Variovorax paradoxus: one gene and its partner. The protein of the gene in region 1 interacts with the protein of each later gene in a pairwise test. Links are inferred from orthologs where the notes say so. Each region holds a gene or a part of one and is shown on either strand. Other genes may lie near its edges. The genes, in order: ftsB and ftsL.

Region 1 (11,464 bases):
ACAGCCGAGGCAACCCCACCGTCGAATGCGACGTGCTGCTCGAATCGGGCACCATGGGCCGCGCGGCCGTGCCCTCGGGCGCATCGACCGGTTCGCGCGAAGCCATCGAGCTGCGCGACGGCGACAAGAAACGCTACCTGGGCAAGGGCGTGCTCAAGGCGGTGGAGAACATCAACACCGAGATCTCGGAATCCGTGCTCGGTCTCGACGCCAGCGAGCAGGCTTTCCTCGACCGCACGATGATCGACCTGGACGGCACCGACAACAAGGGCCGCCTGGGCGCCAACGCCACCCTCGCCGTCTCGATGGCCGTGGCACGCGCCGCCGCCGAAGAGTCGGGCCTGCCGCTGTACCGCTACTTCGGCGGCATGGGCGGCATGCAGCTGCCGGTGCCGATGATGAACGTGATCAACGGCGGCGCGCACGCCAACAACAGCCTCGACCTGCAAGAGTTCATGATCATCCCCGTGGGTGCTCCGAGCTTCCGCGAGGCCGTGCGCTACGGCGCCGAGGTGTTCCACGCGCTCAAGAAAATTCTGGGCGACCGCGGCATCAGCACGGCGGTCGGCGACGAAGGCGGTTTCGCGCCCAGCGTCGATAGCCATGAAGCGGCCATTCAACTGATTCTCGAAGCCATCGACAAGGCCGGCTACGTGGCGGGCGAGCAGATTGCGCTCGGCCTCGACTGCGCCGCCAGCGAGTTCTACAAGGACGGCAACTACGTGCTCTCCGGCGAGAACCTCACGCTGTCGGCCGGCAACTGGGCCGACATGCTGGCCACCTGGGTCGACAAGTACCCGATCATCAGCATCGAAGACGGCATGCACGAAGGCGACTGGGACGGCTGGAAGCTGCTCACCGATCGCCTGGGCAAGCGCGTGCAGCTGGTAGGCGACGACCTGTTCGTCACCAACACCAAGATCCTGCAAGAGGGCATCGACAAGGGCATTGCCAACTCGATCCTGATCAAGATCAACCAGATCGGCACGCTGACCGAAACCTTCGCCGCCATCGAGATGGCCAAGCGCGCGGGCTACACGGCCGTCATTTCGCACCGCTCGGGCGAGACCGAAGACAGCACCATCGCCGACATCGCGGTGGGCACCAACGCGGGCCAGATCAAGACCGGTTCGCTCTCGCGCTCGGACCGCATCGCCAAGTACAACCAGCTGCTGCGGATCGAAGAAGACCTCGGCGACATCGCCAGCTATCCCGGCCGCCGCGCGTTCTACAACCTGAAATAGCGCCCGGAAGCCGGCGGCATGCGCTCGCGCCTCGTTCCACCCATCGTGCTGTTGCTGCTGCTGGCCATCCTGCAGTGGCAGCTGTGGAACGGGCGCGGCAGCGTGCTCGACGTCTCTCAGCTGCAGGCCAGGCTGGCAGCGCAGAAGGAAGCCAACGCCAAGGCTGCGGTGACCAACGACAGGCTGGCTTCCGAGGTCAACGATCTCAAGGTCGGCCTCGAGATGGTCGAGGAGCGTGCGCGGCAGGAATTGGGCATGGTCAAGCCCAACGAAGTGTTCGTTCAAGTGACCCACTGAACACGCACCCAAGACCTCACCGTTGATGCCCGAGTTCTTCTCGGCCCCCGCCTTCGCGCTCTGGGGCTCACCGGTCAGCTGGCTCGAGCTCGTGGCGGCCGTGCTGGCGCTGGCCATGGTCGGCTGCAACATGCGCGAGATTCATTGGGGCTGGCCGCTCGCGATCGTCAGCTCGCTGCTCTACGTGGCGGTGTTCGCGCAGGCCCGCATCTATGGCGACGCCTCGCTCCAGGTGTTCTTCGCGGTGGTTGCGTTCTGGGGCTGGTTCCAGTGGCTGCGCGGCCACCGCGCCGATGGCAGCGTATTGCGGGTCGACCGGCTTTCGCCGCGCGGCATTGCGCTTGCGCTCGTGGCCTGCGCGTTGGCATGGCCCGCGGTCGCCCTCTTCCTGCAGCGTTTCACCGACACCGACGTGCCCTGGTGGGACGGCTTCTCCACCGGGCTCAGCTTGGTTGGCCAATTTTTGCTCGGGCGCAAGTTCATCGAGAACTGGCTGGTGTGGCTGGCGGTGAACATCGTGAGCGTGGGCCTGTTCATTCACAAGGGCCTGTGGCTCACGGTCGGGCTCTACGCGGTGTTCGCGGTGCTCAGCGTGGCGGGCTTTCTGGCATGGCGCTCGCGCATGCACGGCGAGGCCGCGCGCGCATGACGCCCATGCTGCCGGCCGGATGCGTCATTGCACTGCTCGGCGCCGAGAGCACGGGCAAGACCGAACTCGCCCGCGCGCTCGTGCAGCGCCTGCAGGAGCGCGGCATTGCGGCCACGCTGGTGGGTGAGTATCTGCGCGAGTGGTGCAATCGCGAGGGCCGCACGCCCCGTCCTGACGAGCAACGCGCCATCGCCGACGAGCAGACGCGCCGCATCGATGCCGCAGCGGCGTCGGGTGTGGTGGTGGCCGACACCACGGCGCTCATGACCGCGGTCTACAGCGAGCAATTGTTCGGCGATGCCTCGCTCTATGCCGACGCGCTCGCCGCGCAACGGCGCTACGCCATCACGCTGCTCACCGCGCTCGACATTCCCTGGGTCGCCGACGCCTTGCGCGACGGCGACCACGCGCGCGAGCCGAGCGACGCTTTGGTGCGCGCGGCGCTTTCGGGCGCCGGGCTTTCATTCGCGGTGGTACATGGCGCCGACGGCGAAAGGCTCTCCAATGCCTGGAACGCCATCAATTCCATTGCCGGCAACGAAGGCCGCACCCGGGCACGGGGGCGCGCCGATTCGAAACCCACCTCCTGGTCATGGCCTTGCGAGAAATGCTCCGACCCGGAATGCGAACATCGTCTGTTCAGCGACCTGCTCGTTCGCCGCGACAACCCGTAAAACCCCGTTCGGAGATCTGATGTTTCCGCTTCGTTTCTCTCGCCTTGCTTGTCTTTTTTGTCTCCTCGGCCCGGCCCTGCTCGCAGCCGGCACCGCGACAGCGGCGCCAGTCGCAGCCACGGTGGAAAACGCCACCACCACCACCGCCTGCGCCGAAGAAGACAACGTCTCGCTGGTGCTGCGCGGAGAGGGCATCCGGCGCATGCGCATCGAGGCGCTGCAGCCGTCCTATCTCGAGAGCATCGGCAACGACACCACCGCGCCCGACTTCTCGGGCTGCAATTTCGACGGCGGCGCCCACCCCACCGATCCTGCGCACAAGTTCAAGCCGCGCCGCGTGGTACTGCTCGACGACGCCCAGTGGCGCATCGTCGGCATGACGCTGCCCAGCTTCTGGCGGCCGCAGCAGGTGCCGGTGCGCGTGGGCGCGCGCACGGACCGCGGCTTTCACCTGCTGCAGATCTTCCGCAAGGAAGAAGGCAAGGTGCTCGAGGCGCTGGTGCTCTATCCGGCCGACGGCTACTGGCGCATCAAGCCACTGCCGGAGGCGCGCTTCGGCGACGGGGTCTACGGCTCTTCGTTCCTGCTCGGCCCGGTCGAACAGGGCAGCCGGCCGGTGGTCGACATTGCGGCGATCCGCATCGTGCCGAAGCCGCTCGCCATTCACCTGCGCTTCGCCAGGGGCGGCAGCGCCGTGGCCAGGGTGTCCGAGATCAGCCGTGCGCGCACCGCGCTCGACGTGCGGCTCTCGTCGCGGACCACGGATGCGCGGCCCTTCGCGGTGCTGCGCTCGATGTATGTCGCGCCCGACAACGCCGACGTGAGCGAAATCCGTTGGGAGGAAGCGCCCGGCGCCACGGAGCAGGTGCTGCCCCTGCCCGACGTGAAAACGCTGAGCGGCACGCAATTGCGCTTCGGGCGCAGCCTGCCTTCGCGCCACAACACGAGCGCGCCCGACATCGCATTCGGCGACTTCGACGACAAGGCGCCGCGCTGAGCGAGTGCGCTGCCCAGCCGGGGGGCTCGCACGTGATTGGAGCAACGATCCGCTCCGAATGCGCGAGGCCCAGGCGCACTACTGCACAACGGGGCTGGCGGGAACCTGGTCGCCCGGCGGCGTGAAGATCTGGGCCGTGTCGACGGCATCGAAGCGGTACTGCTTGCCGCAGAAGTCGCAGCCCACCTCGATGTCGCCGCGCTCGGCGAGGATTTCCTCGGCCTCTTCCACGCCGAGGCCGCGGATCATCTGCGCCACCCGATCTCGGCCGCAGGTGCATGCGAAATGCGGACCCAGCAGGCCAGCCTGCGGCTCGAAGCGCAGCAATTTTTCTTCCCAGAACAGGCGGCGAAGAATGGTTTCGACGTCGAGCGTCAGGAGCTCGTCGCGCGTCAGGGTCGACGCCAGAATCGAGATGCGGTTGTAGTCCTCGTTGCGGCCGATCTGGTCTTCGTTGGCCTGGTCGTGGTCCTTGTCCGAAGTACCCGACGCGCCTTCGAGGTTGCCCTCGCCCTTGATCGGCAGGCGCTGGATCAAGAGGCCCGCCGCCACCTTGTCGTCGGCCGCGAGCACCAGCGTGGTGTCGAGCTGCTCGCTCTGCAGCATGTAGTGCTGCAGCACGTCGCTGAGCTTGCCGAGCTTCTCGCCGTCGTCGTCGAAGAGCGGCACCACGCCCTGGTACGGCGTCGTGCCCGGCAGCTTGTCCTTGGGGTCGAGCGTGATCGCGCAGCGGCCCTTGTTGTTCTCGTTGACCATGTCGGGCAGGCGCGCATCGGCCGGCAGGTCGCCGATCACCTTGGCGGTGGCGCGCAGGCTCAGGTCGGGCTTGGCCTCGGCCACGGCCACCTTGACCGGACCGTCGCCGAAGATCTGCAGAATCAGCGAACCGTTGAACTTGATGTTGGCCTGCATCAGCGTGGCCGCGGCGGTCATCTCGCCGAGCAGCTCGGCCACGGGCGGCGGATAGGCGCCGGTGGTGGTGTTGGAGGCGCGCCGCGCCAGGATTTCCTGCCACGCATCTGTCAGGCGCACGATCACGCCGCGCACCGGCAGGCCATCGAACAGGAATTTGTGCAGCTCGCTCAAAACGGATTCTTCTTTCTGTGGGGCCTGCGCGGTGTCAGGCAATTTTCTTGAGGCCCTTCGCATAGCGAACGGCGTTGTTGACGTAGTGGTCGGAGCCGTGGCGCAGGCGGGCGGCGTCTTCGTCGCTGATCGTGCGCATTACCTTGGCGGGCGAACCGAAGATCAGGGAATTGTCGGGAAACTCCTTGCCCTCGGTCACGACGCTGCCGGCGCCAACAATCGAATTGCGGCCGATCTTCGCGTTATTCAAGACCACGGCCTGGATGCCGATCAGAGAGTTGTCGCCGATGGTGCAGCCATGCAGCATGACCTGGTGGCCGATGGTGACGTTCTCGCCGATGGTGAGCGGGCTCCCGGGGTCGGAATGCAGCATCGACATGTCCTGCACGTTGCTGTTGCGGCCGATGGTCATCGTCTCGTTGTCGCCTCGCAGCACCGCGCCGAACCAGATGCTCGCGTTCTCGCCCAACTGCACGTTGCCGATCACTTCCGCACTGTCGGCGACCCATGCGCCGGCGCCGAGTTGCGGCGCAACGCCGTCGAGTTCATAGAGGGCCATCGTCGAGTCTCCGGGGGCAAAAACTAGAATTGTAGGGATGCACCCCCGATTGAGCGCGCTGGCCGCGCTGCGACTGACCGACCCTGAAGCCAAGGTGTCGGCGACGCGCGCCACTGCTGCATTGGCAGCTACCGATTCCATAGCAACTGAACCCCTCCGCGCCGAAGGGGACGATCTTGGCGTGCCGGGCCGCCCCGAACGGCCGCTGCGCGTGGCCGCCACCGCCGTACAGAAACGCTCGCCCTTCACGCCCGAGGGCCGCGCCGCGCTGATCCATTCGATCTGCCACATCGAGTTCAACGCGATCAATCTCGCGCTCGATGCGGTGTGGCGCTACGACGGCATGCCCGAGGCCTATTACCGCGACTGGCTGCGCGTGGCGGATGAAGAAGCACAGCACTTCACGCTGCTGCATGCGCACCTGCAAGGCATGGGCTACCGCTACGGCGACTTCCCGGGCCACGACGGGCTCTGGAGCATGTGCGAGAAAACCAAGGACGACGTGCTCGCGCGCATGGCGCTGGTGCCGCGTACGCTCGAAGCACGCGGGCTCGATGCGACGCCGCTCATCCAGGCCAAGCTCAAGCGCGTCAACACGCCGGATGCGCTGCGCGCGGTCGAGATCCTCGACATCATCCTGCGCGACGAAGTCGGCCACGTGGCCATTGGCAACCGCTGGTACCGCTGGCTCTGCGAACGCGCCGGCCGAGACCCGGAGGCGACTTATCCCGAACTCGTGGCGCACTACGAAGCCCCGCGCCTGAAGCCCCCTTTCAACCTCGAAGCCCGCGAACGTGCCGGCTTCAGTGCCGAGGAGTTGCGTGCGCTCTCGGCGGGCACCAAGGACTGAATAGAAGAAGGTTTATGCCGGCCTGGCGTGCACGACCAACCTGGGCGTGAAGTTCTGCACCACCTCGCCGTGCTGGTTGAGCGTGCGGCAGCGCATCGTCACCATCGCGCGGCCAGGCTTGGAACGCGAAGGCACGATCTCGACCACCTCGCTCACCACGTGCAGCACATCGCCGGGGCGCGTCGGCTTGGGCCATTGCAGTTCGCCGCCCGAGCCGATGATGCCCTCGGCGAGCGGAATGCCGCTTTCCACCAGCAGCTTCATCGTGAGCGCCGCCGTGTGCCAGCCGCTAGCCGCAAGGCCGCCGAAGAAAGTGCTCTTCGCGGCTTCTTCGTCGGTGTGAAAGGGCTGCGGATCGAACTGGTGCGCAAAGGCCTTGATCTGCGCCGCGTCCAGCGCGTGTTCGCCGCTCTGGAAACGGTCGCCGACCGACAGGTCTTCGAGATACATCGCGCGCTGGGCGCCGGTGTCCTCAGGGAGTGCCGCCATGGGAGTTCCTTGTAGTGCTTGCGCGCATTCTCGGACTTTCAGAGGCGTTCGAGGATGGTGGCAATACCCTGCCCGCCGCCGATGCATTGCGTGGCCAGGGCGTAGCGGCCCTTCTCGCGCGCCAGCAGAGCCGCAGCCTTGCCGGTGATGCGCGCACCGGTCGCGCCCAGCGGATGGCCGATGGCAAGGCCGCCACCATCGAGATTGACCTTCGCCGGATCGAGCCCGAGGTCGCGGATGCAGGCCAGCGCCTGCGACGAAAAGGCTTCGTTGAGTTCGATCACGTCGAGGTCGGCAGCATTCAGGCCGGCACGCGCCAGCGCCTTGCGCGCCGCGGGGATCGGGCCGATGCCCATGACCGCCGGATCGACCCCCACCGCCGCGAAGGACTTGATGCGCGCAAGCGGCTGCAGCCTGTATCTTGCGGCGAAGGCATCGCTGGTGACCAGCACGACCGCGGCGCCGTCGGTGAGCGGCGACGAGGTGCCGGCCGTCACCACGCCATCGGAACGGAACGCCGGCTTCAGCCCCGCCAGCGCCTCGGCCGAAGTGCTCGGGCGAATGCAGCCGTCCGCATCGACCACGTCGCCGGAGGCCAGCCGCACCGGCACGATCTCGCCTGCCAGGCGGCCTTCGGCGCGCGCGGCGGCAGCCTTGCGGTGGGACTCGACCGCGAACGCCTCCTGGTCGGCGCGGCTCACGTTCCAGCGCTGTGCAACGTTCTCGGCCGTCTCGCCCATCGAGATGTAGGCGTCGGTGTTTTCCATCAACTCCGGACTGGGCGAGAAGTTGAAGCCGCCCTGCGGCACCATCGTCATCGACTCCACGCCGACGCACAGGAAGGCCTCGCCCATGCCCGCTTCGATCTGCGCCGCGGCGATGTGCACCGCCTGCATCGACGAGCCGCAGAAGCGGTTCACCGTCATGCCGCCCACCTCGTGCGGCAGGCCCGCGAGCAGTCCGACGATGCGCGCAAGGTTGTTGCCCTGCGAAGCTTCGGGATAGGCACAGCCGAGGATGATGTCTTCGAGCAGCGCGGGATCGAGATCGGTGCGCTGCAGCAGGCCGCGCACCACGCCGGCGGCCAGCGTGTCGGGGCGAACCTCGGCGAGCGCGCCCTTCTTCGCGAAGTGGAAGGGCGAGCGGGCATAGGCGGAGATGACGGCTTTCATGAAGAGGCTCCTTGCAATGAGACTACCATCCAATCGGTAGGCAATCAGGTCAAAAAATAGGCACGCCGATGCGTGCCTGCGATACCGCCCGGCGATCAGCCGGGCAATGCACTCCTGAGCTGCGCGATGGCTTCGTCGAAGTCTTCGGCGCGCCCCGTCATGCGAGAGGCGAGCAGCGCGCCCTGGCAGACCGAGAACACATAGGCCGCCAGCGACGCGACCTTCTTCTGTCCGGCCGGCGCCAGCGCCCCCAGCACGCCGGTGAGCCACAGCACCTGGGTATTGCGCAGTTCCTGCACGGCCTGCCGCAGCTCCTCGTTGATGCAGTCCCAGCCGGGCGTCAACGCCCCCGCGGGACACATGCCCGAACCCGCCTTGAGCGTGTGGCGGTACATGCGGAAATAGGAGTCGAGCGCGGCCTTCGGCGTTCGCACCCTGGCGGCGTCCCAATCCTTGAAGGCCTGGGTGGCCTCGCGGATCACCGCGATGCCCAGCGCTTCCTTGGTGGGAAAGTGGTGATACAGGCTCGCCTTCCGGATGCCGACCGCATCGGCCACGTCCTGGAAGCTGAAGCCCAGATAGGAGCGCGTTTCGATCAGCGAGCGCGCCACCGCGAGGATCTGCTCGCGGGTGGTGCCGGTGGCAAAAACGGGGGCGCTGGACATCTACCTACTATAAGGTAGGGAAGCACCGGCCTGCAAGCCGCAGGATCAATCGGCCTTGATGTTCGCCGCCTTGATGATCCGCCCGTTGCTCTCGAACTCCGAGGCGATTTCCTTTGCGAAGGCGGCCGGGGCGCCACCGGTCGGCACGTTGTCGGTGGCGGTGAGCTTTGCGCGAAGCTCCGGGCTGGCCAGCGCCTTGTTGATCTCGGCGTTGTATTTCGCGATCAGCGCGGGCGATGTTGCCGCCGGCGCGAACACACCGAACAGCGAGTTGATGTTCGCCGCGCTGTAGCCCAGCTCGCCCAGGGTGGGGACCTGCGGCAGGCTCTCGAGTCGCGCGGGCGCGCCCACCGCCAGCGGACGCAGCTTGCCCGACTGAATGTGCGAGGACAGCGTGGGGCTCGCATTGGTCGAGAGAATTTCGAACTGCCCGCCCAGCGCATCGTTGAGCTGCTGGCCGCCGCCCTTGTACGGCACATGCGTGATGTCCACGCCCGTCGCCGCCCTCACCTGCTCCAGCACGATGTGGCCGAGCGATGCCGGACCCGAAGTGGCCCAGCGCACCGCGCCCGGCTGCGCCTTGGCATCGGCGATGAGCGCGCGAAAATCCTTTGACTTGCTGCCCGGCGTGGCGATCAGCAGCACCGGCGAATACATCACGCTCGCGACGGGCGCGATGTCTTTCTGCGCATCGAAGGGCAGCTTGCCCAGGTGGGGGCTCAGCACCAGCGGGCTGATGGCCGAGAAGCCCAGCGTCGCGCCATCGGGCGCGGCCTTGGCCACGGCGTCCATGCCGATGGCACCGCTGGCGCCGGCCCGGTTTTCCACCACCACGGTGGTTCCCAGCTGGACGGCGAGCTTGTCGCCGAGCGCGCGGGCGACCACGTCGCTGACGCCGCCGGCGGGGTACGCGACGATGAGGCGCACGGTCTTCGGAACGGTTTGAGCCTGCACACCGGCTGCGGCCGCGCAAAGCGCCACGCCCGCGAAAAGCCACAAGGGCTTGAACGAGAAATGCATATCGGGTCTGGGGTAGTTCATGGCTGCCGGTCTGGGGAGAGCGCCGATTCTGAAGCAATGCGCAACAGCGTGAGTGCGTTGCCCACAGCCTCGCCGCCCGCCGTGTTGTCGAAGATGCACCAGCACGCCGCGCCCTCCTCGCGCGCCTGCCGCAATCGCGCGGCGAGCCGCGTCAGCAGCGCGTCCTCATAGGCCGACCAGTAGCGGCGCGGCGAGCCGTGCAGGCGCAGGTACACCAACCCGGGCCATCCGCCGGGCGCGGCTGCCTCGTCGAACAGCACCGGGTCGGCCAGCACGCGCGCGACATCGAAATCCGACAGCACGGCTTCCGCCTGCGGCACGAACCAGCTGCGGTGCCGCGGTTCGAGCGCGACCGACCCTGAGTGCCGGCGCCGCAGCGCCGCAAGAAATCGCTTCACCGCGCCGGCATCGAACACGAGGCTGGGCGGAAGCTGCACCACGAGGCAGCCGAGCTTGGCGCCCAGCCCATCGGCTTGCGCAATGAATGCCTCGAATTCGGGCATGGCATCGAGCAGCCGTTTCTCATGCGTGATGGATTGCGGCAGCTTGACCGAAAAGCGAAAGCCCTCGGGCGTGCTGGCGTCCCAGCGCTCATAAGTTTCGCGACGGTGCGGCCGGTAGAACGAGGTGTCGATTTCCACCGTGTCGAAGCGCTGCGCGTAGCGCACGAGGTGCGAACCTTCGGCCGGAAACTCCGGCCACAGTGCGCGCGGCAGGCTCCAGCCGGCACAACCGATGCGCAAGGTCGGCAGCGGCATCGTGCGGTCCATTTCGCCGCGCCTTCAGCCCCGCGGGTGATGCTGCGCGTGCAACTGCTTGAGCCGCTCGCGCGCCACGTGGGTGTAGATGGTGGTCGTCGAAATATCGGCGTGTCCCAGCAGCAACTGCACCGCGCGCAAATCGGCGCCATGGTTCAGCAGGTGGGTCGCAAATGCATGGCGCAGCGTGTGCGGCGACAGCGGCACGTGAATGCCGGCGGCCGCGGCCTGCTTCTTCACGATGACCCAGAACATCACGCGCGTCATGCCCGCGCCGCGCGAGGTCACGAACAGGTCGGGCGTCTGCTGGCCATCGAGAATGGCCGGCCTCGACTCCTCCAGGTAGCGCTCGATCCAGCGGCGAGCCTCACCCCCGAACGGCACGAGGCGTTCCTTGTTGCCCTTGCCCAGCACGCGCAGCACGCCGTCGTTCAGGCTCATGTCGATGGCCTTGAGCGCAATGAGTTCGCTCACGCGCAGCCCGCTCGCATACATCAGCTCGAGCATGGCGCGGTCGCGCAACCCGAGCGGCGTTTCCACGTCGGGCGCGGCCAGCAGATCGTCGACCTGTTTCTCCGACAGCGTCTTGATGGCGCGCGGCATCTGCCGTGCCGGCGCGAGCCGCAGGCTCGGGTCGGCCACGATGCGCCGCTCGCGCAGCGCCCAGCGGTAATAACGCTTGAACACGGTGAGCCGCCGATTGGCCGACGTGGCCTTGCCCTTGGTGGAGAGGCGCACGCCCATGTAGGCCTGCAGATCGTTCTCCTGCGCGGCATCGAGCACCACGCCGCTGCGCTCCTTGCGAAGCCATTGCGCGAACAGCGCCAGGTCGCGGCGGTAGGCGGCCAGCGTGTTCTTCGACAGCCCGTCCTCGAGCCAGAGGGCGTCGATGAAATCGTCGATTTCAGGGGTTTGTCTGGGGGCAGCCTCGGTCATGCGTGCAAGATAGCAAAAAAGAAAAAAGCCGCCCGGGCGCGGGCGGC
Region 2 (16,607 bases), 3.0 Mb from region 1 along the record:
CGCGATGTGCAGACGCGCATCGAAATCGCCGATCGGCGTGCGGATGCCGACCTGCCAGGCGCCCTGCTGCCAGTCGGCGCGGACCAGCGAAATGTCGGCGTCGGCCGGCTCGCCGAAAGTCATGCAGCGGCGCGATGCGCCGTTGTGCGCCATGTCGGACCACAGCGGGGCGAACTCGTCGCCGTGCGGAAACACCGCGGTGCCGCCCTCCGGCAAGAATGAAAACACGGCACCGTTCTCGAGCGCGACCGCTTCGACGGTGGCCATGAATTCCAGGTGTTCGCGCTGGGCGTTGTTCACCAGCGCGATGGTCGGGCGCGCAAGGGCAGCCAGCCGTGCAATCTCGCCGGGATGGTTCATGCCCAGCTCGACCACTGCGTGCTGGTGCTTCGCGCGCAGGCGCAGCAGCGTCAGCGGCACGCCGATCTCGTTGTTGAAATTGCCGGCCGTCGCCAGCGCGCGGTCGGCCCTGAACGCGACCAGGATGGCCGCGATCATTTGCGTGACCGTGGTCTTGCCGTTGCTGCCTGTGACGGCGATCAGCGGCAGGTCGAACTGCGCGCGCCAGCGTGCGGCCAGCGCTCCGAGCGCGGCGAGCGAATCGGGCACCTCGAGGCCCGCCAGGCCAGCGGCCTCCAGGCCATGGTGCGCAATGGCGGCGACGGCGCCGCGAGCCTTGGCATCGGCCAGGAACTCGTTGGCATCGAAGCGCTCGCCCTTGAGCGCCACGAACAGGTCGCCTTCGGCGAGCGTGCGGGTGTCGGTGTGAACGCGGGCGATGGCGGTTTCGGGGTCGCCCACCAGGCGAGCACCGGGAATCCATTGCTGCGCCTGGGCGAGCGTGAACATCATCGGCATCGAATCGCTCATGCGGCACCTCGCTTCGCAAGGGCGCCGAGCGCATGGGTCCGGTCGGAGAACGGAATGCGCTGGCCTGCAATTTCCTGCCAGGCTTCGTGGCCCTTGCCGGCGATGAGCACCACGTCTTGCGGCGCCGCCTGCGCAATGGCGTCGGCGATGGCGGCCGCGCGGTCGGGCTGCACCTGGGCTGCTTCGGGGCGCGAAAGGCCGAGCAGCACCTGGCTGATGATCGCGTCGGGGTTTTCGCTGCGCGGGTTGTCGCTGGTGATGATGACGCGGTCGGCCTGGCGCTCGGCCACCGCGGCCATCATCGGACGCTTGATCGGATCGCGGTCGCCGCCGCAGCCGAACAGACACCAGAGCGCGCCACCGCGCTGCTGCGCGAGCGGACGCAAGCCGGCCAGCGCCTTGTCGAGGGCATCGGGCGTGTGGGCATAGTCGACCACCGCCAGCGGCGCATCGGCGTTTGCGTCGGCGGCGTTCACGCGCTCCATGCGGCCCGGCACGCTGCCGAGGCTGGCGCAGGCTGCGACGGCTTGCGCCAGCGACAGTCCCAGCGCACGCAGTGTGCCGAGCACGCCCAGCAGGTTGGCCACGTTGTACTGGCCGATCAGTCCGGTCGAGATGCGCTCCACGGAATCGGTGCCGTGCTCGGCCACCGAGAACTGCAGCCCCTGCGCGTCGTAGCCGATGTCGCGCGCCATGAGGCGCGCGGGCGAGCCGGCGGCCGACACGGTCCAGACGTCGAGCGCGCCGACCCCGGCTTCGATCAGGTTCGCGCACAGGCTGGCGCCATGCACGTCGTCGATGTTGATCACCGCGGCGCGCAGCCCGGGCCAGCGAAACAGCTCCGCCTTGGCCTGCCAGTAGGCCTCCATGCTGCCGTGGTAGTCGAGGTGGTCCTGCGTGAAATTGGTGAACACCGCCACCGCGATCTGTGCGCCGTCGAGCCGCCGTTCGGCAATGCCGATCGACGACGCCTCGATGGCGCAGGCGCCGAACCCGCGCTCGACGAGCGCGCGCAGCTCGCGCTGCATCATGACCGGGTCGGGCGTGGTGAGGCCGGTGTAGGTGAGCTCCGGCGGCACGCCGATGCCCAGCGTGCCCATGACCGCGCAGGGCGACGGCACGCCGCGCTCGGCGGTGCCGTCGAGCCGCAGCGCGCGAACGCCGCCGGGCACGGTCAAGGTGGAAAGCGCTTCGGCGAGCCACCATGCGGTGGACGTCTTGCCGTTGGTGCCCGTCACGGCCAGCACTTCGAGAGCGGCCGAGGGGTTGCCGTAGAAGGCCGAGGCGATCGGGCCCGTGGCAGCCTTGAGGCCGGGGTAGCTCGCAATGCGGTCGCTGAACTCGCCCTGATCGAAGCCGAAGGCGTCCACGCCCTCGTGTTCGACCAGGCAGGCCGCCGCACCCTGCGCCAGCGCGGCCGCCACATGCTTGCGCCCGTCGGTTGCGGCGCCGGGCCACGCGACGAAGCCGTCGCCGGCCCCGACCGGCCGGCTGTCCGCATGCAGCGCGCCCTGCACGCGCTCCTGGAGCCAGAGCGCGGCAAGTTGGGGGGAAGTGAGTGTCAGCATGCTCAGAAGCTCTCGTCGACGCCTTGCGTCACCACCAGAGGTTTGACCGCGAGATCGGGCGGAACGTTCATCATGCGCAGGGTCTGCTGCACGACTTCGCTGAAAACGGGCGCGGCGGCCACGCCGCCGAAATACTGGCCGTCGCTCGGCTCGTCGATCATCACGCCGACGATGATGCGCGGCTTCTCGATCGGCGCCATGCCGGTGAACCACGCGCGATATTTGTTGCTCGCGTAACCTTTGCCAACCTGCTTGTGCGCCGTGCCCGACTTGCCGCCCACCGAATAGCCGATGGTCTGCGCGCGCGTGCCGGTGCCGCCCGGCCCCGCGGCCATCTGCAGCATCTTGCGCACCGCCAGCGCGTTCGAGGGCGAGAACACCCGCACGCCCGGGGGCGACTCCGTGTTCTTGAGGATCGTGACCGGAATGATGGCGCCGTCGTGCGCGAACGCTGTGTACGAATGCGCCATTTGAAACAGCGACGCCGACAGGCCGTAGCCGTAGGCCATGGTGGCCTGCTCGACCGGCTTCCAGGTCTTCCAGGGGCGCAGCCGGCCGGTCACCGCGCCGGGGAACTGGATCTGCGGCTTCTGGCCGTAGCCGAGCGCGGTGTAGGTGTCCCACATCTCGTGCGGCGACATCTTCTGCGCGATCTTGAGCGCGCCGACGTTGCTCGACTTCTGGATCACGCCCTCGACCGTGAGCGTGCCGTAGTTGTGCGTGTCGCTGATGGTGAAGCCGCCCATCTGGAAGCGGCCGGGCGAGGTTTCGATCAGGGTGGACGGCTTCACGCGGCCGGCCTCCAGCGCCATGGCCACGGTGATTGGCTTCATGGTCGAGCCGGGCTCGAAGGTGTCGGTGAGCGCGCGGTTGCGCAGCTGCTCGCCGGTGAGGTTCTGGCGCTTGTCGGGCACGTAGCTCGGGTAGTTGGCCAGCGCCAGCACCTCGCCGGTCACGGCGTCGAGCACCACCACGCTGCCGGCCTTGGCACGGCGCGCGGTCACGGCGTCGCGCAGCTTCTGGTAGGCGAAGAACTGCACCTTGCTGTCGACGCTGAGCTGAATGTCCTTGCCGTCGACCGGCGGCACGGTTTCGCCCACGCCCTCGACCACGCGGCCCAGGCGATCCTTGATGACGCGGCGCGAACCCGCCTTGCCGGCGAGGTCCTTGTTGAACGAGAGCTCGATGCCCTCCTGCCCGTTGTCCTCGACGTTGGTGAAGCCCACCACGTGCGCGGCGGCCTCGCCCTCGGGGTACTGGCGCTTGTATTCCTTGCGCTGGTAGATGCCCTTGAGGTTGAGCGCGGCGATCTGCTTGGCGATGGGCTCATCGACCTGGCGCTTGATCCAGACGAAAGTCTTGTCCTCGTCCTCGAGCTTCTTGTCGAAGTCTTTCTGCGACATCTCGAGCAGCTTGGCCACCTGCTTGAGCTTGGCCCGCACCTCGGGGTCGTCGCGCTCGATGTCTTCCGGAATGGCCCAGATGCTCGGCGCCACCACGCTCGAAGCCAGGATGAGCCCGTTGCGGTCGAGAATGCGCCCGCGGTTGGCCGGCAGTTCGAGCGTGCGCGCAAAGCGCACTTCGCCCTGCCGCTGGAAAAAGCTGTTGTTGAAGACCTGCACGTACGCGGCCCGGCCCGCCAGCACGACGAAGCCGAAGGCGATGCCGGCCACGATGAACTTGCTGCGCCAGACCGGCGTCTTGCTCGCGAGCAAGGGGCTGGTGGTGTAACGAACGCTGCGACGGCTCATTGGTGCACCCTTGGCGCTGCGCGCCTTCCCGCCGAGCGGGAGCGAGCTTGCTTGGGACGGCCCGGCGCGGCGCTCATCGCTGGGCCCTCGCGACCGGTTTCGGCGCCGGGCCCGTGGCCACGGCGGGCGCGGGCGGCGCCACCACGGCCGGAATCACCGTGCCGTCGGGCCGCACGTACTGCGTGATGGCCGGCGTGGTGGTGCGCATCTGGAGCTGCTCCTTGGCCAGCTTCTCCACGCGCAGCGGCGTGGCCTGCGCGCGCTTTTCCACCTGCAGCCGGTCGTGGTCGAGCTCGAGCCGCCGCGCTTCCTGCTGCGAGCGGTCGAGTTCGGTGTACAGCTGGCGCGACAGGTACTGCGTGTGCACAAGGTACAGCGCCGTCGCAATGACGGCCAGCAGCAGGAGCAGGTTGAGGCGCGCCATGTCAAACAGCTTCCGTGCGCTCGGCCACGCGCAGGATGGCGCTGCGCGAGCGCGGGTTGCCACGCACTTCGTCGTCGGACGGCTTGATGCGCTCGAGCGCGCGCAGCTTCATCACCTTCGGGGCGGCGAACGGCGCGCGGCGGTCGTAGACCTCCTTCGAGTGCTTGGCGATGAACTGCTTCACGATGCGGTCTTCCAGCGAGTGGAAGCTGATCACCGCGAGCCGGCCGCCGGGCTGCAGCACGGAAAGGCTCGCCTCTAGCGCCTGTTGCAGCTCTTCAAGCTCGGCGTTGATGAAAATCCGAAAAGCCTGAAATGTGCGCGTTGCAGGGTTCTGGCCCTGCTCGCGGGTTTTGACCGTGCCAGCCACGAGCTCGGCCAGTTCGGTGGTGGTTGAAATTGCGCCCCGTTCTTGTCTGCGAGCAACAATCGCCTTTGCAATCTGAACAGCAAACCGTTCTTCGCCATAGTCACGGATCACCTCTGCAATCTGCTGAAGTTCGGCCGTTGCCAGCCAATCGGCCACGCTCTCGCCGCGCGTGGTGTCCATGCGCATGTCGAGCGGGCCGTCGAAACGAAAACTGAAGCCGCGCACCGGGTTGTCGATTTGCGGCGAACTCACGCCCAGGTCCATCAGCACACCCGCCACGCTGGCGTCGGGCAATTCGCCCAGCGAACGGAATCCCTGGTGCCGGATGGAAAAACGCGCATCCGAGATGCGCGCTGCTTCGGCCACCGCTTCCGCATCCTTGTCGAATGCGATCAGCCTGCCTTCCGGTGCCAGCCTCGCAAGAATGGCGCGCGCATGCCCGCCGCGCCCGAAGGTCGCATCCACGTAGGTGCCGGCCGCCGCCGTGCTGCCTGAAAGAAGGGCTTCCACCGCTTCGTTCAGCAAGACGGTGGTGTGAATCCATGGAGTGTTCACACGAGTCCTCAGAACGCGAAGTCCTGAAACACATCGGGCATCTCGCCCTGGGTGGCCTCGGCCTCCTTGGCTTCGTAGGTGGCCTTGTCCCAGAGTTCGAAATGATTGCCCATGCCCAGCAGCAGCGTCTCGCGTGCAATGCCCGTGGCCGAACGCAGTTCGGGCGAAACGAGGATGCGGCCGGTACCGTCCATCTCGACGTCCATGGCGTTGCCGAGAAATACGCGCTTCCACCACTGTGCCGACATCGGCAACGCGGCGATGCGGTCGCGAAATTTCTCCCACTCGGGGCGGGGGAACACCATGAGGCAGCCGTGCGGATGCTTGGTGATCGTGAGTTGGCCGTTCGCCGTCGCGCTCAGGACGTCACGATGCCGGGTCGGCACGGAGAGCCGCCCCTTGGCATCCAGACTGAGCGATGAAGCGCCTTGAAACACGACCAGAACCCTTGTATTGGGAATGCCGCAGCACCCGAAAGAGGCACTACCCGCACTTTTCCCACTTAACTGCACTTTTTTGCACTGTAGCAGGAAACACTTCACGCGCAACTGGCCGTTGGTGGTATTTTTTGTAATGGAATCAACGACTTAGCGCTGATTTCCAAAGCTGGAAACCAGTGAATTTCGTTGAGAATTAAGCACTTAGCTCACGCAGTGAATGTGATGCGTGAAGCGCGGCCCCGTTACAGGGGCCGCAAGGCGGCTTCAGAGGATGAAGCGCGAAAGGTCTTCGTCGTGACTTAGTGCCGCAAGGCGCTGGTCGACGTAAGCGGCATCGATGCGGATGGTCTGTCCTTCGATACGGGCCGCGTCGAAGCTTACCTCATCGAGCAGCCGCTCCATCACGGTGGACAAACGGCGGGCGCCGATGTTCTCGGTACGCTCGTTCACTTCGAAGGCGATGGTCGCGAGGCGGTTGACGCCTTCGGGCGTGAAATCGAGCGTGACACCTTCGGTCGCGAGCAGCGCCTGGTACTGCTTCACGAGCGACGCGCGCGTCTGGGTGAGGATGCTTTCGAAGTCCTGCACCGAGAGCGACTGCAGCTCAACGCGGATCGGAAAGCGCCCCTGCAGCTCGGGAATGAGGTCGCTCGGCTTGCTGAGGTGGAACGCGCCGCTCGCAATGAAGAGCATGTGGTCGGTGCGCACCACGCCGTACTTGGTGGTGACAGCCGTGCCCTCGACCAGCGGCAGCAGATCGCGCTGCACGCCTTGGCGCGACACATCGGAGCCCTGGGCTTCGCTGCGCGTGGCGACCTTGTCGATCTCGTCGATGAAGACGATGCCGTTCTGCTCGGCATTGGTGATGGCCTGGGTACGGATCTCGTCCTCGTTGACCAGCTTGGCGGCTTCTTCATCGATCAGGAGGCGCATGGCCTCGGCGATCTTGAGCTTGCGCGTCTTGCGCTTGCCGCCGCCGAGCTGGCCGAACATGCCGCGCAACTGCTCGGTCATTTCCTCCATGCCCGCCGGACCCATGATTTCGAGCGGTGCACGGGTTTCGGCGAGATCGAGCTCGATCTCCTTGTCGTCGAGCTGGTGCTCGCGCAGCTTCTTGCGGAAGGCCTGCCGGGTGGGGTTGGGGCCGTCCAGCGCGGGTGCGCCGCCATCGGCCCCGCGCGCGGGCGGCAGCAGCACGTCGAGGATGCGGTCTTCGGCCGCGTCTTCCGCGCGGGCGCGCACCTTGGCGCTCTCGGCCTCGCGCGTCTGCTTGACGGCGATTTCGGCCAGGTCGCGAATGATCGAATCGACGTCCTTGCCCACATAGCCCACCTCGGTGAACTTGGTGGCCTCGACCTTGATGAACGGCGCATCGGCCAGCCGTGCCAGGCGGCGCGCGATTTCGGTCTTGCCCACACCCGTGGGGCCGATCATGAGGATGTTCTTGGGCGTGATCTCGGTGCGCAGCTTCTCTTCGACCTGCTGGCGGCGCCAGCGGTTGCGCAGCGCAATGGCCACGGCGCGCTTGGCGGCCGGCTGTCCGACGATGTGGTTGTCGAGCTCGGAGACGATTTCCTGCGGGGTCATGGACATGGTCAGAGCGCTTCCACCGTGTGGTTCATGTTCGTGTAAATGCAGATTTCGCCGGCTATCGCGAGCGATTTGCGCACAATCTGCTCCGCCGTGAGGTCGGTGTTGTCGATCAGCGCCTTGGCCGCCGACTGCGCGTAGGCGCCGCCCGAACCGATGGCAATCACGCCGTCCTCGGGCTCGAGCACGTCGCCGTTGCCGGTGATGATGAGCGAGGTGGTAGCGTCGGCCACGGCCAGCATGGCCTCGAGCTTGCGCAGCACGCGGTCGGTGCGCCAGTCCTTGGTGAGCTCGACCGCGGCGCGGGTCAGATGGCCCTGGTGCTTTTCAAGCTTGGCCTCGAAGCGCTCGAAGAGCGTGAAGGCGTCGGCTGTGGCGCCGGCAAAGCCCGCGAGCACCTTGCCGTGATAGAGCCGCCGCACCTTGCGCGCCGTGCCCTTGATGACGATATTGCCGAGAGTGACCTGCCCGTCCCCGCCAATGGCGACCTGGTCGCCCTGGGGAGTCTTGCGGCGCACGCTCACGATGGTGGTGCCGTGAAACTGTTCCATCGAAGCCATCTGGGGATGCCGTGGGGCAATGCAACCCCATGCGCCCCAAGTCACCGGCGGGCTAGTTCTTCCGGACGGCCACCGTGGCGTGGTCGGCAATGCCGACCAGGTCGAACAGCGCCCCAATGAGGCGGTGGGCGTCCACGAACTGGACCCGCTCGCCCTGGGCATCGCGCGCGCGCACCCAGCTCAGCAGCGTGCCGGCGGCGGCAAGGTCCATGCGCAGCAGTGCCGCGCATGAAATCACCGGGGCGGTGGTGTTGCGCAAATCGGTGTCCAGCCGCTGCAGGCTCGAATGCGCCTCGCCGCGCAAGTCGCCGGCCAGCGCGGCAAAGCCGCTGTCGGCGGACAGAAAGCTGTCCGATTCGCCGTTGACGGACAACAGCGACCACACGGAGCCCGCACCCGAACGGCTCGGCTCTGGCGCCGCAATCGTGGCGCACTCGCCCTTGGGGTCCTGCCAGGCGGGGGGCGACACCTCGTAGGTGATGCAGTAGTTGAGCGCCACCAGTTCGAAGCCGTCCGGCAGGTTCATCATGCGCAGCGTTGCAAGGTGCAGCTGCCACCACACGTCTTCGGTGCGGCGCTCGTTGTTGGGCGTTGCCTCGGCCAGCACGGCAAGAAGTTTTTCCGACCCGATGAAGCGCAGCTTGACCGGCGAATCCGCCCAATGGGTGAACAGCACGCGCAGCGGCGAGACGGCCTCGGCCTCGACGGCGGCCAGCGCGCGCCAGTCGAGCGTCCAGATGGAGCCGGCCTGCGACAACGCACGCGTGAGATTCATCAGCCCGTCGCGCGACAGGCGTGCGGGGCTGGTCCAGTCGGCTCCCGCCGAAACCAGCTCGGCGTGCTGGCTGGCGGCGACCGCCTGCACGTCGCGCGCCAACTCGTCGAGCGGCACCCAGTCGGGGCCCATGCGCTTCATGCGCTGTGCGTAGCGCATGCGCGCAGCGGCAAATCGGGTCGCGTCGCCGGTGGCGCGGTACAGGTCGAACAATGCGCGCCAGCGCGTCTCATCGCGCTCGGCGGCGGCATGGTGGCCCTCGGCGCCCGCGGTCTCGGAGGCCAGGGCTTGCAGAAGAATCGCCTCGGCCCCGGTGTCGTCGCCATGTGCGAAACGGATCACCGCCTCTTCCAGCGCGCTGTCGCGTGCGAGCCGCGCCGTGAGCAACGAGGTGTCGTCGACCGCCGCGCTGGCCGGAATGGGGGCGGCCGCGGAAGCCGAAACCGGAATCTCCGCGGCAGCGGCAGCGGCAGCAGCCGGCACAGCCCTGAAAGCGGGTGCCGCGAGCAGGCTGGCCACCTCGGCCTCGTCCATGGGCGGAGGCAGCGTTTCGGCGCCCACTTCGGGCGGCGCATTCGCCAGCACCTCGCCGTTGGGGCCGCGGCCCTTCCACCACTGCTGCGACATCTGCTCTTCGATCTCGTCGATCTTCTTGAGCGTGAGCGCGCGCCCCTCGGATTTTTCCGTGGTGGTGTTCAGGTTGAAGGAAGACGGCGTGACCGTTCCTTCGAAGGCATGGGCGGCCGCTTCGCGCTGCCGCAGCTTGCGGAGCATGTCGAACTCGCGCCGCCGCACGAAATCGTTGCGCTGGCGCCGCTCGATCATTTCCTTCAGCATTTCCCGGCTGTAGGCCTGGTCGGGCAGCGTGGAATCGGCGGCCGCATTCAGCTCCGACCAATCCTTGAGCGGATTGCGGACGAACTTCGCCACCTTGGAGAGGAGGCGGCTCGATTCTTCCTTAGCCATCTACAGGAATCTCGCGGCGAACTGGGGTCTTCTATCCTTCCGCTCAGTCCCCGAACATCTTCTGCTTGAGTTCGCGGCGCTGCTGCGCTTCGAGCGACAGCGTGGCCGTGGGGCGGGCCAGCAGCCGGCCGACACCGATGGGCTCGCCGGTTTCGTCGCAGTAGCCGTAGTCGCCGGCATCGATGCGCTGAATCGATTGCTCGATCTTCTTCAGCAGCTTGCGTTCGCGGTCACGCGTGCGCAGCTCGAGTGCGTGCTCTTCCTCGATGGTGGCGCGGTCGGCCGGATCGGGCACCACCACGGTGTCTTCACGCAAGTGCTCGGTGGTTTCGCCGGCGTTTTCGAGAATGCCGCGCTTGAGTTCGACGAGCTTCAGGCGGAAGAACGCCATCTGCTTTTCGTTCATGTACTCGGTATCGGGCATGGCGATGACCTCGGCGTCGGTCAGTTCGGCAGCCGACTTGGCTTTCCAGTTGTTGGCCAGCTTCGGGTCTTTTTTCACTGCGACCGGGGGCGGCGGCACCAGCGCATTGGAAGGCGCTTGCGAGAAGGAAGACTTGGCCGCGGTGGAAGCCACCGATTGCGGCATGGAAGGCACGGTGAGCTGCGACAGCCGGGACACGCGGCCGCCTCGCGCGGGAGCGGGCGTGGCGGTCTGAGCGGGCATCGAAGGTGTCGCCGTGGCGGAAGAAGAGGCGGCAGCCGTTTTTTTCATTGGGATCGGAGGGGCAGAAGTAACGGCAGCAGTGCGGCCGACAGTTTTGGATGGCGGTAGACCCGCGACTGCAGTTTTGGTTGCACTCTTGACCGGGGCGGATGCCACCGGCGGCGCAGCAGACTTTGCAGGCTTGACGGGCTTCTTTGCAACGGTCGCGGCCTTGGCCGATGGCGTTGCTGGCTTCTTTGAAGCGCTTTTTGGTTTCGGGGCCGGAGCTTTTGCAGCGGAAGAAATCTTTTTTGCCGCGGGTACAGCCGGCTTTGCAGCCACCGCTTTCCTGGCGGTGGACTTGGTTGCTGGCATTGCCTTGGCGGCGGGTTTCTTCACGGTGACTGGCTCCTTGAACGAACTGGAACGCGCTTTCACTGGGTGTCTCCTCCCAAGGGAACCACTGCGGGGGTTGAGGCCCGCCGGCTCCACATGTCGGAGTGCTCGCAGTGACGAACCCCGGGGTTATACCCCCGAAAGCCCGCCAGAAACTTGCGGCGCCCCGTGCCATAAGCCACATCTCGCCCTTAAAACGAAAGCGTGGCCGCCGGAACAGGCGCGCGATTGTATAGAGAACTCGAAATGGAAGGGAGATGTACCTGCAAACCGCTTACGTCCGTTAGCATCGCCGGCGTTGCCGGAGGGGGCAACAAGACCTGCCGAGCTGAACAAGCGGGTGCGGGTCGATTCGATCATTCCTACAAAAGAGAAGAAATCTTGAGCAAAAAAGCAGTTTTGGGCACGCTGGCCGCCGCCATCGCCGTTGCCTATGGTGGCAGCACGTGGTGGGCCGGCACGAAAGTCAAGTCCAGCTACGAAGCCGCCCTGGAGGAGTTGCCGAAGCAGACCGCGCTGGTGCGCGTGATCGATCGCAAATATGAGAGCGGCTTCTTCGGCGCAGTGAGCACCGTGACCTTCGAATTCGGATGCGCGGCCGATGCCGCCGCCACGGCGCCCGCTGCCGTCAAGTCGGCCGAGAAGGATGAAGAAGACGACGAAGACGGCGATACCGATGCCGGCAGCACGCCGTTCAAGCCGGTGCGCATCACCGTTCGCGACACCATCCGCCACGGCCCGATTGCCGGCGGCACCCTGGCCGCAGCCACCATCGACAGCGAACTGGTGCTGGACGTCAAGGGCCAAGCCGCCGCCGAAAAGTTCTTCGGCAAGGCCAAGCCCCTGACGGCGCACACCAAGGTGGCGTTCAACGGCGCCTACGCAACCGACCTGACCGTGGCACCGGTCAAGCTGGCCGAAGAAGGCAAGGGACAGTTCGCCTGGCAAGGCGCGCAAATGCGCGCCGAGATGAACGGCGCCCGTACCCAGGTGAACTACAGCCTGGCGATGCCGGGCCTGGACGTGACCGACACCCGCACCGGCGTCACCCTGAAAATGGGCAAGCTGGCCGGCAAGGCCGACATGAACAAGAGCGAAGGCTGGATCCTGGCCACGGGCAAGACCGAAGCCCGGCTCGACAGCTTCGAGTTCGCAGCGCCCAAGGGCTTTGGCGCCGGCGCCGAGGGCAAGGCCCTCCCCACCGTGCTGCTGCAGAACGTCGACATGATTGCCGATGCCAACATCAAGGACGGGCTCTACGAGTCGATCGGCACCATCAAGGGCACCGGCAAGGTCGGCGAGACGAAGATCGACAAGTTCGAGATGACCAGCGGCGGACGCCGCATTCACGCCGCCGGCTACAAGAAGCTGGCCGATGCCTGGATGCAGTCGGCCGCCATCAACGGCTGCGGCAAGGGCGGCAGCAAGGCCGCGCAAGCCGCCATGCAGACGCTCATGGAGCAGCTCGGCCCTGATCTCAAGGCCATGGCCAAGTACAACCCCGAACTCGGCCTGGACAAGATGCTGGTCGAAATCGGCGGCAAGCGCGGCGAAATCAGCTACACGGCCGGCATGGTCGGCGTAACCGACGAAGACCTGAAAGATCCGGGCATGGCGCTCTTGATGAAGCGCGGCGTGCTCAAGGCCAGCGTGCGGCTGCCGATGCAATGGCTGGAGCAGATTGCCGCCACCGGCGCCGAGAGCGGCCAGTTGCCTCCGCCTGAAATGGTGGCGGGGCTGGTCGAACAGGGCGAGGGCATGGGCTTCGTCAAGCGCGACGGCACCGACATCACCAGCCAGGTCGAGTACAGCGAAGGCAGCCTGAAGGTCAACGGCAAGCCGCTCGGCGGCATGGGCAAGTAAGCAGCCCCCGCTGAAACAAAAAAAAGGCGCTGCCCTTTCGGGGCAGCGCCTTTTTTTTATGTCGGATGGCCCGTCACACGAGGCACTGCTCGAGTCCCTGCTCGAGGATTTCGCGCGGCAGCTCGATGCCGATGAACACCATGCGGCTCTGGCGCACTTCGTCCTTGCCCCACTCCGGGCCCAGGTCGCTGCCCATCAGCTGGTGCACGCCCTGGAAGATCACCTTGCGCTCGGTGCCCTTCATGCTCAGCACGCCCTTGTAGCGCAGCATGCGCGGTCCGTAGATGTTGACGATGGCACCCAGGAAATCTTCCAGCTTGGCCGGATCGAACGGACGGTCGGCCTTGTAGACGAAGCTCTTGACGTCGTCGTCCGTGTGGTGATGGTGGCCGTGGCCCTCGTGCTTGTGCGAGGGATGGTCGCAATGCTCGCCATGGGCGTGGTCATGGTCGTGATGGTCGTGGTCGTCTTCCTTGAGGAAGTCTGGGTCGATGTCGAGCTTGGCGTTCAGGTTGAAGCCGCGCAGGTCGAAGATGTCCTTCAGCGGCACGTCGCCGAAATGCGCCTTCTGCTGGGGCGCGCGCGGGTTCATGTGCTTCAGGCGATGAATCAGCGCATCGGTTTCCTCGGCCGACACCAGTTCGCTCTTGCTGATGAAGATCTGGTCGGCAAAGCCCACCTGGCGGCGCGCTTCCTGGCGGTCGTTGAGCTGCTGCGGCGCGTGCTTGGCATCGACCAGCGTCAGAATGGAGTCGAGCAGATAGCTCTCGGCAATCTCGTCGTCCATGAAGAAGGTCTGCGCCACGGGGCCGGGGTCGGCCAGGCCGGTGGTCTCGATCACCACGCGATCGAAGTCGAGCAGGCCCTGGCGCTTCTTGGCTGCGAGCAGCTGCAGCGCTTCGCGCAGGTCTTCGCGGATGGTGCAGCAGACGCAGCCGTTGCTCATCTGGATGATCTGCTCCTTCGATTCGGTCACGAGAATGTCGCTGTCGATGTTCTCTTCGCCGAACTCGTTCTCGATCACCGCGATCTTCTGGCCGTGGGCTTCCGTCAGGATGCGCTTGAGCAGCGTGGTCTTGCCCGAGCCTAGAAAGCCGGTGAGGATGGTGGCGGGAATAAGGGCCATGGTGTGCTCCGGAAGCGGAAAACAGGGAAGAAAAAAACTTGGCAGGCAGTTTAGCCAATGCCACTCAGTTGCGTTGGCGCAGGGTCAAGCCGGCTTTTTCACCACCACCAGCCCCTTGAGGTATTCGCCCTCCGGAAACTCGATGGTCATCGGATGATCGGGTGCCGCGCCCAGGCGTTCGGCGATGTAGCCGTCCACTTGGGCGTCGATGCCCGCCGAAGCCACGATCTTGTGAAAAAGGTCGGCACTGATGCCGCCCGAGCACGAAAAAGTCAGCAGCACGCCGCCGGGCTCCAGCAGCTTGAGCGCCAGGCGGTTGATGTCCTTGTAGGCGCGGGCCGCGCGCTCGGCATGGGCGGCGGTGGGCGCGAACTTCGGCGGGTCGAGCACGATGGCGTCGAAAGTGCGGCCCTGTTCGATGAACTCGCGCAGCACGGTATTGACGTTGGCGTCCAGAAATTCCGTCTTCAGGCCCGAGCCCTCGCCACCGCCGAAGCCGTTCAGCGCCAGATTGGCCCGCGCTTTCTCGAGCGCCGGCTGCGACGAATCGACCGACAGCAGCTCGGCCCCCTCCAATGCGCCGGCCGCTTGCAGGCCCGCGAGCGCCGCCACCGTGAAGCCGCCGGTGTAGCAAAAGCAGTTGAGCACGCGCCGAAAGCGCCGGTGCTGCGCCAGTTCGGCAAAGCGCTGGCGGCTGTCGCGCTGGTCGAGGTAGAAGCCGGTCTTGTGGCCGGTCGCGATGTCGAGCGAGAGCTTCCAGCCGTGCTCGCGAATCGTGATTTCAGTCGAGCCCTCCCCGCGCAGCCAGCCCGTGACCGGCTTCAGGCCTTCGCGCTCGCGCCCGCTGGCATCGGAGCGCTCGTAGAGCTTCTGCAGGCCGGTCGCCGCGAGCAGCGCGTCGGCAATGGCGGCCTTCCAGCGCTCGACACCGGCCGACAGGAACTGCGCCACCAGCGTGTCGCCGTAGCGGTCGACGATCAGGCCCGGCAGCCCGTCGGCCTCGCCGTGCACCAGCCGCACGCCGTCGCTCTGCAGATCGAAAAGCGCCCGGCCGGCCACCGCGCGGGCGCACACCGACGCCAGGAACGCGGCATCGATGCGCTGCGTTTCGACAAAGCTCCAGGCCCGCGCGCGGATCTTGGAGATGGGGCTGAAGGCGGCCCAGGCCAGGAACACGCCCTCGTGCGATTCCACGCGCACCGTTTCGCCGGAATCGGCGCCGCCGCGTGCAATGGCGGATTCGAAGATCCAGGGGTGGCGGCGCTGCAGCGAGCGCTCTTTGCCGGGCTTGAGTCGGAGGGTTTTCATTTGTTGTGGGTGTCGTCTTTTTTGGGCTTGGCCCGTGCACTTTTTTCAGCGCGTGTCTGCGCATCCGTGCTCTCGGGCCGGGCCTGCGCGCGCGGATGAGCCGCGTCATAGGCCTTGGCCAGGTGCTGAAAATCCAGCCGGGTATAGATCTGCGTGGTGGCAATGTTGGCGTGGCCGAGCAGCTCTTGCACGGCCCGCAGGTCGCTGCTCGACTGGAGCACGTGGCTCGCGAACGAATGCCGCAGCATGTGCGGATGCACCGGCGCCGCGAGACCGGCCTTGAAGCTGCGCTCACGCAACAGCTTCCACACTGCATGCGACGAAAGCCGCAGGCCCTTGGTGTTGATGAAGAGCGCCGCCGCGCCTGCCGGGTCGCGCAGGCCGGCGGTCGCCAGCGCCGGGCAGTCGCCGCGCACCGCGAGCCAGTCGCGCAGCGCCTCGGCCGCCTTGCCGCCGATCGGCACCAGGCGCCGCTTGCTGCCCTTGCCGAGCACGTTGGCCTCCATCGCATCGAGATCGACCCAACCGAGCGCCTTGTTGCTGGCCTGCGCATCGAGGCCCGTGAGCTCGCTCACACGCAGGCCGCAGCCGTAGAGCACTTCGACGATGGCGCTGTCGCGCGCCTCGGTCCAGGGATCGGCCTCGGGGTCGTACAGCTCCGCGAGCTGCACTGCGTCGTCGACCGCCAGCGCCTTGGGCAGCGGCCGTGCGGCCTTGGGCGCATGCACGTCCGTCACGGGGTTGGAAACCACCAGCCCCTCGTTGCCGAGCCAGCGGTAGAAGCTGCGCCAGCATGAGAGCACCAGCGCAATGCCGCGCGGCTCGCGCCCCGCGCCGTGCAGCTGCGCCATCCAGCGCCGGATGTGCGCGGTCTGCACGCGGTCGAGCGGAAGCCCGGCCTCGGCGGCGTTGGCCGCGAGCGCTTGCAGATGGATGGCGTAAAGCTCGACCGTGCGCGCCGCCAGCCGGCGTTCGACACGCACATGCTCCAGGTACTTTTCGACCCAGCGCGTGTCGATGGTCTTCTCAGTGGAGGTAGCCATTGAACGCATTGTTCACGACAGCCAAAGGCTCGCGCAATGCGCCCTTGAAAACCATGCCCCAGCGCTGCCAGCAGCGCGTGCTGGCAGCGGCGTACTGAACGTCGAAGTCCTTGTCGAAACCGCCGGCCCGCACCAGCCGCTCCACGCGCCACAGGTGATAGGGCTCCGACACCACGATCACGCTGTGAATGCCCGCCGCCTGCAGCATCGGGCGCGACATCGCCAGGTTCAGGCGGGTGGAAGTCGACGCCGGCTCCAGCAGCAGCGGCCCGGCATAGCCTTCGGCGCGCGCATGCTGCTGCATGACCTCGGCTTCGACGCGGCCGTCCTCCTTGTCGACCCCGCCCGACAGCACC

What was found.
Region 2: the proteins of ftsB (region 1) and ftsL interact in binary tests that used the Escherichia coli proteins (3 or more experiments, as listed by UniProt). The link is inferred for Variovorax paradoxus from one-to-one orthologs.

The regions. Positions count from the first base shown.
Region 1 is NZ_JAUSXG010000001.1:1,283,184-1,294,647, reverse strand. The notes cover bases 224-2,901. They hold ftsB (cell division protein FtsB), read left to right. Parts: upstream 224-1,262; coding sequence 1,263-1,541; downstream 1,542-2,901. Other genes in these bases: QFZ42_RS06060 (hypothetical protein), read left to right, coding at 2,884-2,901; QFZ42_RS06065 (ATP-binding protein), read left to right, coding at 2,187-2,864; pnuC (nicotinamide riboside transporter PnuC), read left to right, coding at 1,567-2,190; eno (phosphopyruvate hydratase), read left to right, coding at 224-1,244. In the rest of the region: more of eno, read left to right, coding at 1-223; more of QFZ42_RS06060, read left to right, coding at 2,902-3,861; Hsp33 family molecular chaperone HslO, read right to left, coding at 3,940-4,947; QFZ42_RS06050 (gamma carbonic anhydrase family protein), read right to left, coding at 4,982-5,506; QFZ42_RS06045 (ferritin-like domain-containing protein), read left to right, coding at 5,544-6,356; QFZ42_RS06040 (MaoC family dehydratase), read right to left, coding at 6,369-6,845; QFZ42_RS06035 (thiolase family protein), read right to left, coding at 6,884-8,017; QFZ42_RS06030 (TetR/AcrR family transcriptional regulator), read right to left, coding at 8,113-8,682; QFZ42_RS06025 (Bug family tripartite tricarboxylate transporter substrate binding protein), read right to left, coding at 8,728-9,702; QFZ42_RS06020 (DUF72 domain-containing protein), read right to left, coding at 9,720-10,493; site-specific tyrosine recombinase XerD, read right to left, coding at 10,506-11,417. UniProt on the Escherichia coli protein: Essential cell division protein. May link together the upstream cell division proteins, which are predominantly cytoplasmic, with the downstream cell division proteins, which are predominantly periplasmic.
Region 2 is NZ_JAUSXG010000001.1:4,331,100-4,347,706, forward strand. The notes cover bases 2,939-5,913. They hold ftsL (cell division protein FtsL), read right to left. Parts: upstream 4,614-5,913; coding sequence 4,263-4,613; downstream 2,939-4,262. Other genes in these bases: QFZ42_RS20795 (peptidoglycan D,D-transpeptidase FtsI family protein), read right to left, coding at 2,939-4,189; rsmH (16S rRNA (cytosine(1402)-N(4))-methyltransferase RsmH), read right to left, coding at 4,615-5,538; mraZ (division/cell wall cluster transcriptional repressor MraZ), read right to left, coding at 5,547-5,913. In the rest of the region: QFZ42_RS20785 (UDP-N-acetylmuramoyl-tripeptide--D-alanyl-D-alanine ligase), read right to left, coding at 1-852; QFZ42_RS20790 (UDP-N-acetylmuramoyl-L-alanyl-D-glutamate--2,6-diaminopimelate ligase), read right to left, coding at 867-2,438; more of QFZ42_RS20795, read right to left, coding at 2,441-2,938; more of mraZ, read right to left, coding at 5,914-5,975; ATP-dependent protease ATPase subunit HslU, read right to left, coding at 6,243-7,571; ATP-dependent protease subunit HslV, read right to left, coding at 7,574-8,119; QFZ42_RS20825 (STAS domain-containing protein), read right to left, coding at 8,181-9,869; RNA polymerase-binding protein DksA, read right to left, coding at 9,913-10,890; QFZ42_RS20840 (YdgA family protein), read left to right, coding at 11,293-12,774; QFZ42_RS20845 (CobW family GTP-binding protein), read right to left, coding at 12,848-13,900; QFZ42_RS20850 (class I SAM-dependent rRNA methyltransferase), read right to left, coding at 13,985-15,208; QFZ42_RS20855 (tyrosine recombinase XerC), read right to left, coding at 15,205-16,251; QFZ42_RS20860 (YdcF family protein), read right to left, coding at 16,235-16,607. UniProt on the Escherichia coli protein: Essential cell division protein. May link together the upstream cell division proteins, which are predominantly cytoplasmic, with the downstream cell division proteins, which are predominantly periplasmic.